DNA from 3 places in the Streptomyces sp. NPDC001231 genome. Region 2 is predicted to be linked to each of the others. Evidence: riboswitches for the same ligand, from Rfam matches in the RefSeq annotation. Region 2 holds a riboswitch; each other region holds the start of a gene.
The links. A riboswitch is a leader RNA that binds a small molecule or an ion and turns the genes downstream of it on or off. The one in region 2 is predicted to bind thiamine pyrophosphate.

Region 1 (3,269 bases), on a different contig from region 2:
GTCGGCCGACGTGTGGTGACCGGCGTACTGCACGAAGCGCCCGAACTGCTCGGACCAGAAGTACGGGACCGGGTCGTAGACCACGGGGGTGAGGCCGACGATGTCGGCCGCGACCGTGCGCGGGCCCTGGAGCGCGTTGTCCCAGTGGTGGATCAGCAGGCGCTCGCCGTACCTGCCCGAGGGGAAGGAGGCGCAGTCGCCGACCGCGTACACGTCCGGCACGGACGTGCGCAGGTGGTCGTCGGCCAGCACGTCCCCGTGCCGGCCCAGCTCGATGCCGGAGCCGGCCAGCCAGCCGGTGGCGGGGCGCGCGCCGATGCCGACCACGACGGCGCCCGCGGGCAGCCGCGCGCCGTCGTCGAGCACCACCGCGCCGGGTTCGACGCGCTCCACGCGCGCGTGGGTACGCAGTTCGGCGCCGCTGTCGGCGTACCAGGCGGTCATCGGCTCGGCCACCTCCGCGGGCAGCGCCCCCGCGAGCGGCCGGTCCGCGGCCTCCACGACGGTCACGGCGCAGCCCGCCTCGCGCGCGGCGGTGGCGAACTCGGCGCCGATCCAGCCCGCGCCGACGACCACGATGTCGTGCTGCTCGGTGAGCACCGGCCGCAGCCGTTCGGCGTCGTCCAGGGTGCGCAGCAGGTGGACCCCGGGAACGCCCTCCGCGCCGGGCAGCCGAATCGGTTCGGCACCGGTGGCCAGGACGAGGACGTCGTACGGCACCGGACCGGCCGAGGTCTCCAGCACATGCGCGTCGGGCCGCACGGCCAGCGCCTCGCAGCCGAGCCTCAGTTCGAGGTCGAGCGCCTCGAAGTCGATGTCGAAGGCGGAACCCTCGGCCTTGCCCAGCAGGACGGCCTTGGACAGCGGCGGCCGGTCGTAGGGCTGGTGGGGTTCGGCGCCGATCAGTGTCACGGTGCCGGTGAAGCCCTGCTCGCGCAGGGCGACCGCGGTCTGCACGCCGGCCATGCCCGCGCCCGCGACGACCACGCGCCGCGGCCCTGATGTGCCCTGTTCCTGCGTCTGGTCGCTCACCTGATCACCATAAGTCAACTGACAGGCCGTCAGTCAGGGGGCGTTCCGTCCCGCTTGGGCCGGCCGTACCGGAAGTCGAGCCGGTCGTCTCCCCTGGTACCCGCCGGATGGCCTCGTACGACGTCCCGTCTCCGCGTACTCGGCGTACCCGGCGTACTCGGCCCGGACGGAAGGCTCCCTTACTGGGGCGACGCTCCGCGGGCTAGGGTGGCCACCGTACAAGCACTCGCGGGAGCCCGGACGCACCGGGCTGAGAGGGAGGCTGGCGGCCTCCGACCGTACGAACCTGATCCGGGTCATGCCGGCGAAGGGAGGAGCTGGACGCCCATGTCGTTGCCACGTACATCAGACGTCCTCGTCGTGGGGGGCGGGATCATCGGGCTGGTGACGGCCTGGCGCTCGGCGCAGCGCGGGTTCACCACGGCCGTGGTGGACCCCGAGCCGGGCGGCGGGGCCGCACAGGTGGCCGCCGGGATGCTGGCCGCCGTCACCGAACTGCACTACGGCGAGCAGACCCTGCTCGGACTCAACCTGGCCTCCGCCCGCCGCTACCCGGACTTCGTGGCCGAGCTGACCGGGCTGACCGGCCACGACCTCGGCTACCGCCGCTGCGGCACCCTCGCCGTCGCACTGGACGCCGACGACCGCGCCCACCTGCGGGAACTGCACGACCTTCAACGCCGTTCGGGCCTGGACTCCGAGTGGCTGTCCGGGCGGGAGTGCCGCCGGCTCGAACCGATGCTCGCGCCGGGCGTCCGCGGCGGGCTGAGGGTGGACGGCGACCACCAGATCGACCCGCGGCGGCTCGCCGGCGCCCTGGTCACGGCCTGCGAGCGGGCGGGCGTGGTCTTCCACCGCGGGTGGGCCGAGCGGCTCACCGTCGCCCGCGACCGCGCCACGGGCTGTGTGCTGCGCGACGGCACCGCGCCGGCCGCGGACCGCGTGGTGCTCGCGGCGGGCAGCCACAGCGGACGGCTCGGGGGCGTCCCGGACGACGTGCTGCCGCCGGTGCGGCCGGTGAAGGGGCAGGTGCTGCGGCTGACGGTACCGAAGCGGTACGCGCCGTTCCTGAGCCGTACCGTGCGCGCCGTGGTGCGCGGCAGCCAGGTCTACCTGGTGCCGCGGCTCAGCGGCGAGCTGGTCGTCGGGGCCACGAGCGAGGAGCTGGGCTGGGACACGACGGTGACGGCGGGCGGCGTGTACGAGCTGCTGCGCGACGCGCACGAGCTGGTGCCCGGGATCACCGAGCTGCCGCTCACGGAGACCCGGGCGGGACTCCGGCCCGGCTCCCCCGACAACGCGCCGCTGCTCGGCCCGACCGGGCTGGACGGCCTGCTGCTGGCCACCGGGCACTTCCGCAACGGCGTGCTGCTCACGCCGGTCACCGGTGACGCCATGGCGCACGTCCTGACCACCGGCGAGCTGCCGGACGAGGTCCGTCCCTTCTCCCCCAGGCGTTTTCACACCACGGCACTCACGGAGCGGCCCGTATGAACATCTCCGTCAACGGCGAGCCCCGCCGGGTCACGCCCGGCACGTCCCTCGACACCGTCGTGCGGACCCTGAGCGCGGCGCCCTCCGGGGTGGCCGCCGCCCTCAACGAGACCGTCGTCCCGCGCGCGCGGTGGTCGTCCACGGCCCTGGCCGAGGGCGACCGCGTCGAAGTGCTGACCGCCGTCCAGGGAGGCTGAGCCATGGCCGACGATCCCTTCGTCCTCGGTGGTACGTCCTTCACCTCCCGGCTGATCATGGGCACCGGCGGCGCGCCCAGCCTGGAGGTACTGGAGCGGGCGCTCACAGCCTCCGGCACGGAGCTGACCACGGTCGCCATGCGGCGGGTGGACCCCTCGGTGCGCGGCTCCGTGCTGTCGGTGCTGGAGTCGCTCGGGATCCGGGTGCTGCCCAACACCGCGGGCTGCTTCACCGCGGGTGAGGCGGTGCTCACCGCCCGGCTGGCGCGGGAGGCGCTGGGCACGGACCTCGTCAAGCTGGAGGTCGTCGCCGACGAGCGCACGCTGCTGCCGGACCCGATCGAGCTGCTGGACGCGGCGGAGACGCTGGTCGACGACGGGTTCACGGTGCTGCCGTACACGAACGACGATCCGGTGCTGGCGCGGAAGCTGGAGGACGTGGGCTGCGCCGCGATCATGCCCCTGGGCTCGCCCATCGGGTCCGGGCTCGGCATCCGCAACCCGCACAACTTCCAGCTGATCGTGGAGCACGCGCGCGTGCCGGTG
Region 2 (3,269 bases):
GCTAACGACAGCCGTAGGGAGCGACAGCCGCAGGTCACCCAAGTGGATCTGCGACACTGGTACCACCATGCCCAAGCCCGGAGAACTCACTTTCGTCGCCCCGCGCGGTGCCAAGAAGCCGCCGCGGCACCTTGCCGACCTGTCGCCCGCCGAGCGCAAGGAGGCCGTCGCCGCGATCGGCGAGAAGCCGTTCCGTGCCAAGCAGCTCTCGCAGCACTACTTCGCGCGGTACGCGCACGACCCGGAGCAGTGGACCGACATCCCCGCCGGATCCCGCGCCAAGCTCCAGGAGGCGCTGCTTCCCGAGCTGATGACGGTCGTACGGCATCTGTCGACCGACGAGGGGACCACGCGCAAGACGCTGTGGCGCCTGTTCGACGGCACGCTCGTGGAGTCGGTGCTCATGCGCTACCCGGACCGGGTGACCATGTGCATCAGCTCGCAGGCGGGCTGCGGAATGAACTGCCCGTTCTGCGCCACGGGACAGGCCGGGCTCGACCGGAACCTGTCCACCGCCGAGATCGTGCACCAGATCGTGGACGGGATGCGCGCCCTGCGGGACGGAGAGGTCCCCGGTGGTCCCGCGCGCCTGTCGAACATCGTCTTCATGGGCATGGGCGAGCCGCTCGCCAACTACAACCGCGTCGTCGGCGCCATCCGAGCCCTGACCGACCCCGAGCCGGACGGGCTCGGCCTGTCCCAGCGCGGGATCACCGTCTCGACGGTGGGTCTGGTTCCGGCCATCCACCGGTTCTCCGACGAGGGCTTCAAGTGCCGCCTCGCCATCTCCCTGCACGCACCGGACGACGAGCTGCGCGACACGCTCGTCCCGGTCAACACGCGGTGGAAGGTGCGGGAGGTGCTCGACGCCGGATTCGAGTACACCGCCAGGTCCGGGCGCAGGCTGTCCATCGAGTACGCGCTGATCCGGGACATCAACGACCAGGCGTGGCGCGGCGACCGGCTCGGCCGGCTGCTCAAGGGCAGGCCGGTGCACGTCAACCTCATCCCGCTGAACCCGACGCCCGGCTCCAAGTGGACGGCGTCCCGCCCCGAGGACGAGAAGGCGTTCGTCGAGGCGATCGCCGCCCACGGTGTGCCGGTGACCATCCGGGACACCCGCGGGCAGGAGATCGACGGCGCCTGCGGTCAGCTGGCTGCCACCGAAAGGTAGCCGGACGGTAGGCTGATACCGCACACATCTTCATATTCCGACAGGGGAGCGCCACAGCGCTGAGAGTGCGGCACCGGCCGCAGACCCTCTGAACCTCGCCCAGGTCATTCTGGGTAGGAAGTTCGGTCATCACTCAAGCTGTTGTGCCCTGCCCGGGTGTCCCTCGCGGATCCCGGGCAGGGCCGCGTCTCTTCCTGGCCAACCCCCAGGAGGACTTCAGTGCACACCAAGACGTTCGCCGCCGTGGCGGTCGGGCTCGGCCTGGTCACGCTGTCGGCGTGCGGTTCGTCGCCGGGCGAGAAGAGTTCGGCCGGCTCCAGGACGGTGACCCTGGTCAGCCACAACTCATGGGCCGTCTCCAAGAGCGTCATCGCGGACTTCGAGAAGAGCTCCGGCTACAAGGTCAAGGTCCTCGAGGACGGCGACGCCGGCCAGGCCGTCAACAAGGCCATCCTCACCAAGGACAACCCGCAGGGCGACGTCTTCTTCGGCGTCGACAACACGCTGCTGTCCCGCGCCCTGGACAACGGGCTGTTCCAGTCGTACGAGCCGAAGGGTTCGGACCTGATCCTGCCGCAGTACCGCGTCGACGAGGCGAAGCACCGGGTCACGCCCATCGACACCGGCGACATCTGCGTCAACTACGACAAGAAGTACTTCGCCGACCACAAGCTGACCCCGCCCGCCTCGTTCGACGACCTGGTCAAGCCGGAGTACAAGAACCTCCTCGTCACCGAGAACGCCGCCACCTCCTCGCCCGGCCTCGGCTTCCTGCTCGGCACCGCCGCCCAGTACGGCGACAAGGGCTGGCAGGACTACTGGAAGAAGCTCAAGGCCAACGGCGTCAAGGTCGTCGACGGCTGGGAGCAGGCCTACAACCAGGAGTTCTCCGGATCCGCCGGCGGCAGGAAGGCCAAGGGCGACCGTCCCCTCGTCGTCTCCTACGCCTCCTCGCCGCCCGCCGAGGTCATCTACGCCGACCCGCGGCCGAAGACCGCGCCGACCGGCGTCGCGCAGGGCACCTGCTTCCGCCAGGTCGAGTACGCGGGACTGCTCGCCAACGCCGGGAACACCGAAGGGGGCAAGGCCCTCCTGGACTTCCTGATCACCAAGAAGTTCCAGGACGACATGCCGCTGAACATGTTCGTCTACCCGGTGCGCGAAGGCGCCCAGGTCCCCCCGGAGTTCGCGGAGTACGGCCCCCAGGCCAAGAACCCCGAGACCATGGCCCCCGCCAAGATCGCCGCCAACCGTGACCAGTGGGTCAAGTCGTGGACCTCGCTCGTCCTCAGGTAGGCCGCGGACGCGGCCGCCGGACGGGGAACGCGGCGCGGCTCGGTCTCATGGCCGTGCCCGTCGCGTTCTTCGCGGCGTTCTTCGCCTACCCCGTGGCCGCGATCGTCCGGCGCGGTCTGGAGGCCGACGGGGCCTGGCGGTTGGGGCGGATCGCCGATGTGCTCGGGCAGTCCGACATCCGGCACGTGCTGTGGTTCACCACCTGGCAGGCGCTCGCCTCCACCGTGCTCACCCTGCTCGTAGCCCTGCCCGGCGCCTATGTCCTCGCGCGCCTCGACTTCCCCGGCCGGCAGGTCCTGCGGGCCGTCGTCACCGTGCCGTTCGTGCTGCCCACGGTCGTGGTCGGCACCGCGTTCCTCGCGCTGGTCGGGCGCGGCGGCCTGCTCGACGAACTGTGGGGCGTACGGCTGGACACCACGGTCTGGGCGATCCTGCTCGCCCACGTCTTCTTCAACTACGCCGTCGTCGTACGGACCGTGGGCGGTCTGTGGGCGGGGCTCGACCCGCGCCAGGAGGAGGCGGCCCGGATGCTCGGCGCCTCGCCGCTCGCCGCCTGGCGCAAGGTCACCCTGCCCGCGCTGGCGCCCGCGGTCGCCGCCGCCGCGCTCATGGTCTTCCTGTTCACGTTCACCTCCTTCGGTGTGGTGCAGATCCTCGGCGGCCCGACCTTCTCGACCCTCGAGGTGGAGATCTACCGGCAGACGTCCGAGATCTTCGACCTGGCCACCGCCGCGGTCCTGACGATCGTCCAGTTCGCCGCGGTGGGCGCGATCCTCGCGGTGCACGCCTGGACCGTGCG
Region 3 (3,269 bases), on a different contig from region 2:
CCTCGAACCGCAGCCTCGCTTCAGGCTCGGGCACTCCGATCCTGCGCGGTTCACCGATCATGTCCATCACGCCGACGACCGTACGAGACTCCACTGCCGCCTACGAACCAGTTTTTCGAGGCGAGTCGACCTGCCCTCCTGCGCAGAAGCAGCATGGTTCCATGCGGCCGGCGGCTGGGTAGCCCCGCTCAGCAGAAGAACTACCCAGCCGCTCCATCAGTCCGCGATGGGCAGGTACACCCGGTTCCCCGCCTCCGCGAACTCCTTCGACTTCTGCAGCATGCCCTCAGCGATCTCCTCCGCCGTGGCCCCCTCAGCCGCTGCACCGCCGAACCGCTCTGTGATGCTTTGGCTAATCTTCATCGAGCAGAACTTCGGGCCGCACATCGAGCAGAAGTGGGCCGTCTTGGCGGGTTCCGCCGGGAGGGTCTCGTCGTGGAACTCCCGTGCCGTGTCCGGGTCGAGGGAGAGATTGAACTGGTCCTCCCACCGGAACTCGAAGCGGGCGTCGGACAGTGCGTCGTCCCACTCCTGCGCGCCCGGGTGCCCCTTGGCGAGGTCGGCCGCGTGGGCGGCGATCTTGTAGGTGATGACGCCGGTCTTGACGTCGTCACGGTTGGGCAGCCCCAGGTGCTCCTTGGGCGTCACGTAGCAGAGCATGGCCGTGCCCCACCAGGCGATCATCGCGGCGCCGATGCCGGAGGTGATGTGGTCGTACGCCGGGGCGACGTCCGTCGTCAGCGGGCCGAGCGTATAGAACGGAGCCTCATCGCAGATCTCCTGCTGAAGGTCGATGTTCTCCTTGATCTTGTGCATCGGGACATGGCCCGGGCCCTCAATCATGGTCTGTACGTCCAAACGCCTGGCGATCCGGCCGAGTTCCCCGAGCGTGCGCAGTTCCGCGAACTGTGCCTCGTCGTTGGCGTCCGCGATCGAGCCGGGCCGGAGTCCGTCGCCCAACGAGTACGTGACGTCGTAGGCGGCGAGGATCTCGCAGAGCTCCTCGAAGTTCTCGTAGAGGAACGACTCCTTGTGGTGCGCCAGGCACCAGGCGGCCATGATCGAGCCGCCGCGCGAGACGATTCCGGTCTTACGGTTCGCGGTCAGCGGCACGTAGGCGAGGCGTACCCCGGCGTGGACGGTCATGTAGTCCACGCCCTGTTCGGCCTGCTCGATGACGGTGTCCTTGTAGATCTCCCAGGTCAGTTCCTCGGCCTTGCCGTCGACCTTCTCCAGGGCCTGGTAGAGCGGGACCGTGCCGATGGGGACGGGGGAGTTGCGCAGCACCCACTCACGGGTGGTGTGGATGTTGCGGCCGGTGGAGAGGTCCATGACCGTGTCGGCGCCCCAGCGGGTCGCCCAGGTCATCTTCTCCACCTCCTCCTCGATGGAGGAGGACACCGCGGAGTTTCCGATATTGGCGTTGACCTTCACCAGGAACCGCTTGCCGATGATCATCGGCTCGATCTCCGGGTGGTTGACGTTGGCCGGCAGCACCGCGCGGCCCGCCGCGATCTCCTCGCGGACGGTCTCGGGAGCAACGTTCTCCCGGATGGCCACGAACTCCATCTCCGGCGTGATCTCCCCGCGGCGCGCGTAGGCGAGCTGCGTCACCGCTCCTCCGTCGCGGCCGCGGCGCGGCTGGCGCGGCCGTCCCGGAAACACCGCGTCGAGGTTGCGCAGACCGCCGCGTGGCGAGGTGTGCTTGATCCCGTCGTCCTCGGGACGGACGGGACGGCCCGCGTACTCCTCGGTGTCGCCGCGGGCCACGATCCAGTTCTCCCGCAACGGCGGCAGGCCCCTGCGGACATCGGTACCGACGAGTGGATCGGTGTACGGGCCGGAGGTGTCGTACAGCGTGACGGACTGCCCGTTGGTGAGGTGCACCTGACGGACCGGCACTCGCAGATCGGGGCGTGAGCCCTCCACGTAGCCCTTGTGCCAGCCGATGGACTTCCCGGCCTCCCCGCCGGAGGCGTCGGAATCGATCCGCTCCGCGTCGCTGGAGATCTGCTTGGAGGCAGGCGTGCGTACGTCCTTGTTGGTCATGAGACCTACTCCCTACGCCGGCATTACCCGGTAACAGGTTCAGCGGTCGACGCAGCGGTGTCCGTCTGCCGGCGTTTCCTGTGAAACATCGCACGTTCCACGTGAAACATCGCAAAGACGGAGGTCAGCGCCCTCTCAGCCCGGTGCTCCGAGCTCCCGCGTGTGCAAAGGTGCCTCCACGCTAGCGTCATTTGTGGCGCGGTGAACAGTGGGCCTGTGCCGTTCTTGCGATGATCGGGCGGTGACCACGACAGAGCAGTTCCCCCATCCGCCGCCCGAGCCCCGACGCGGACAGGACTTCCGGCACGGCCAGGAAGCCACCGCCACGGGCCACGGACACGGACCCGCGACCGGTGGCGGGCACGGGCCGGGGAGCAGTACCGGGCACGGCCCGGGGAACGGCACCGGGCACGGCCCGGGGAACGGCACCGGGCACGGCCCGGGAAGCGGTGGCGGGCACAGTCACAGCCACGGACCGGCCGCACCCGTGTCGAAACACCTCCGCAAGGTGATCGCGGCGATCCTCATCCCGTTCGCCGCACTGGTGGCTGCCGGACTCGCCGTGCTGTGGCCCGGCGGCGCCCCGTCGCACGAGCGCACCGGGGTGGGCTTCGACCGGCAGACGCAGCAGGCCACCGTCGTCGAGGTGCTCCGGGTCAGCTGCCAGTCGGTGAACGCCTCCGGGGGCACACCGACCGGCGACACCTCCACCGCCGAGGGTTCCTCCGCGCAGCAGCAGGCCGGGAACTGCAAGAAGGCCACGATCCGGGTGGACGGCGGCAAGGACAAGGGCCGTACCTTCACCGAGATCGTGCAGCCCGACCAGTCCCGGCAGCTGCACCAGGGCGAGAAGGTCGTGGTCGCCTACGAGCCCTCGGCACCCAAGGACTTGCAGTATTCGGTCACCGACGTCAACCGGCGCTTCCCGATGGCGCTGCTGGCCGGTCTCTTCGCACTCGCCGTCGTGGTCGTCGGGCGGATGCGGGGCGTGATGGCGCTGGTCGCGCTGGCCATCAGCTTCCTGGTGCTGAACCTCTTCATCCTGCCCGCGATCCTGCAGGGCTCGAACCCTCTGGTCGTGGCGGTGGTGGGGGCCAGCGCCATCATGCTGATCGCGCTGTACATGTGTCACGGCCTGTCCGCCCGTACCTCGGTCGCGGTGCTCGGCACGCTGATCTCGCTGATGCTGATCGGCTTCCTGGGCTCGCTGTTCATCGGCT

Region 1: linked by a shared signal. The riboswitch ahead of thiO (glycine oxidase ThiO) and the one ahead of ACFY3J_RS10070 (thiamine ABC transporter substrate binding subunit) in region 2 are both predicted to bind thiamine pyrophosphate.
Region 3: linked by a shared signal. The riboswitch ahead of thiC (phosphomethylpyrimidine synthase ThiC) and the one ahead of ACFY3J_RS10070 (thiamine ABC transporter substrate binding subunit) in region 2 are both predicted to bind thiamine pyrophosphate.

What each region holds. Positions count from the first base shown of each region.
Region 1 is NZ_JBIAXS010000002.1:344-3,612, reverse strand. It holds gene ACFY3J_RS02760 (NAD(P)/FAD-dependent oxidoreductase) at 1-1,032, opposite strand, end outside; TPP riboswitch at 1,251-1,363, shown strand; gene thiO (glycine oxidase ThiO) at 1,360-2,526, shown strand; gene thiS (sulfur carrier protein ThiS) at 2,523-2,723, shown strand; gene ACFY3J_RS02745 (thiazole synthase) at 2,727-3,269, shown strand, end outside.
Region 2 is NZ_JBIAXS010000006.1:206,431-209,699, forward strand. It holds gene rlmN (23S rRNA (adenine(2503)-C(2))-methyltransferase RlmN) at 68-1,174, shown strand; TPP riboswitch at 1,207-1,312, shown strand; gene ACFY3J_RS10070 (thiamine ABC transporter substrate binding subunit) at 1,394-2,470, shown strand; gene ACFY3J_RS10075 (ABC transporter permease) at 2,518-3,269, shown strand, end outside.
Region 3 is NZ_JBIAXS010000005.1:98,021-101,289, forward strand. It holds gene ACFY3J_RS08165 (hypothetical protein) at 1-67, opposite strand, end outside; gene thiC (phosphomethylpyrimidine synthase ThiC) at 217-2,049, opposite strand; TPP riboswitch at 2,042-2,219, opposite strand; gene ACFY3J_RS08175 (YibE/F family protein) at 2,291-3,269, shown strand, end outside.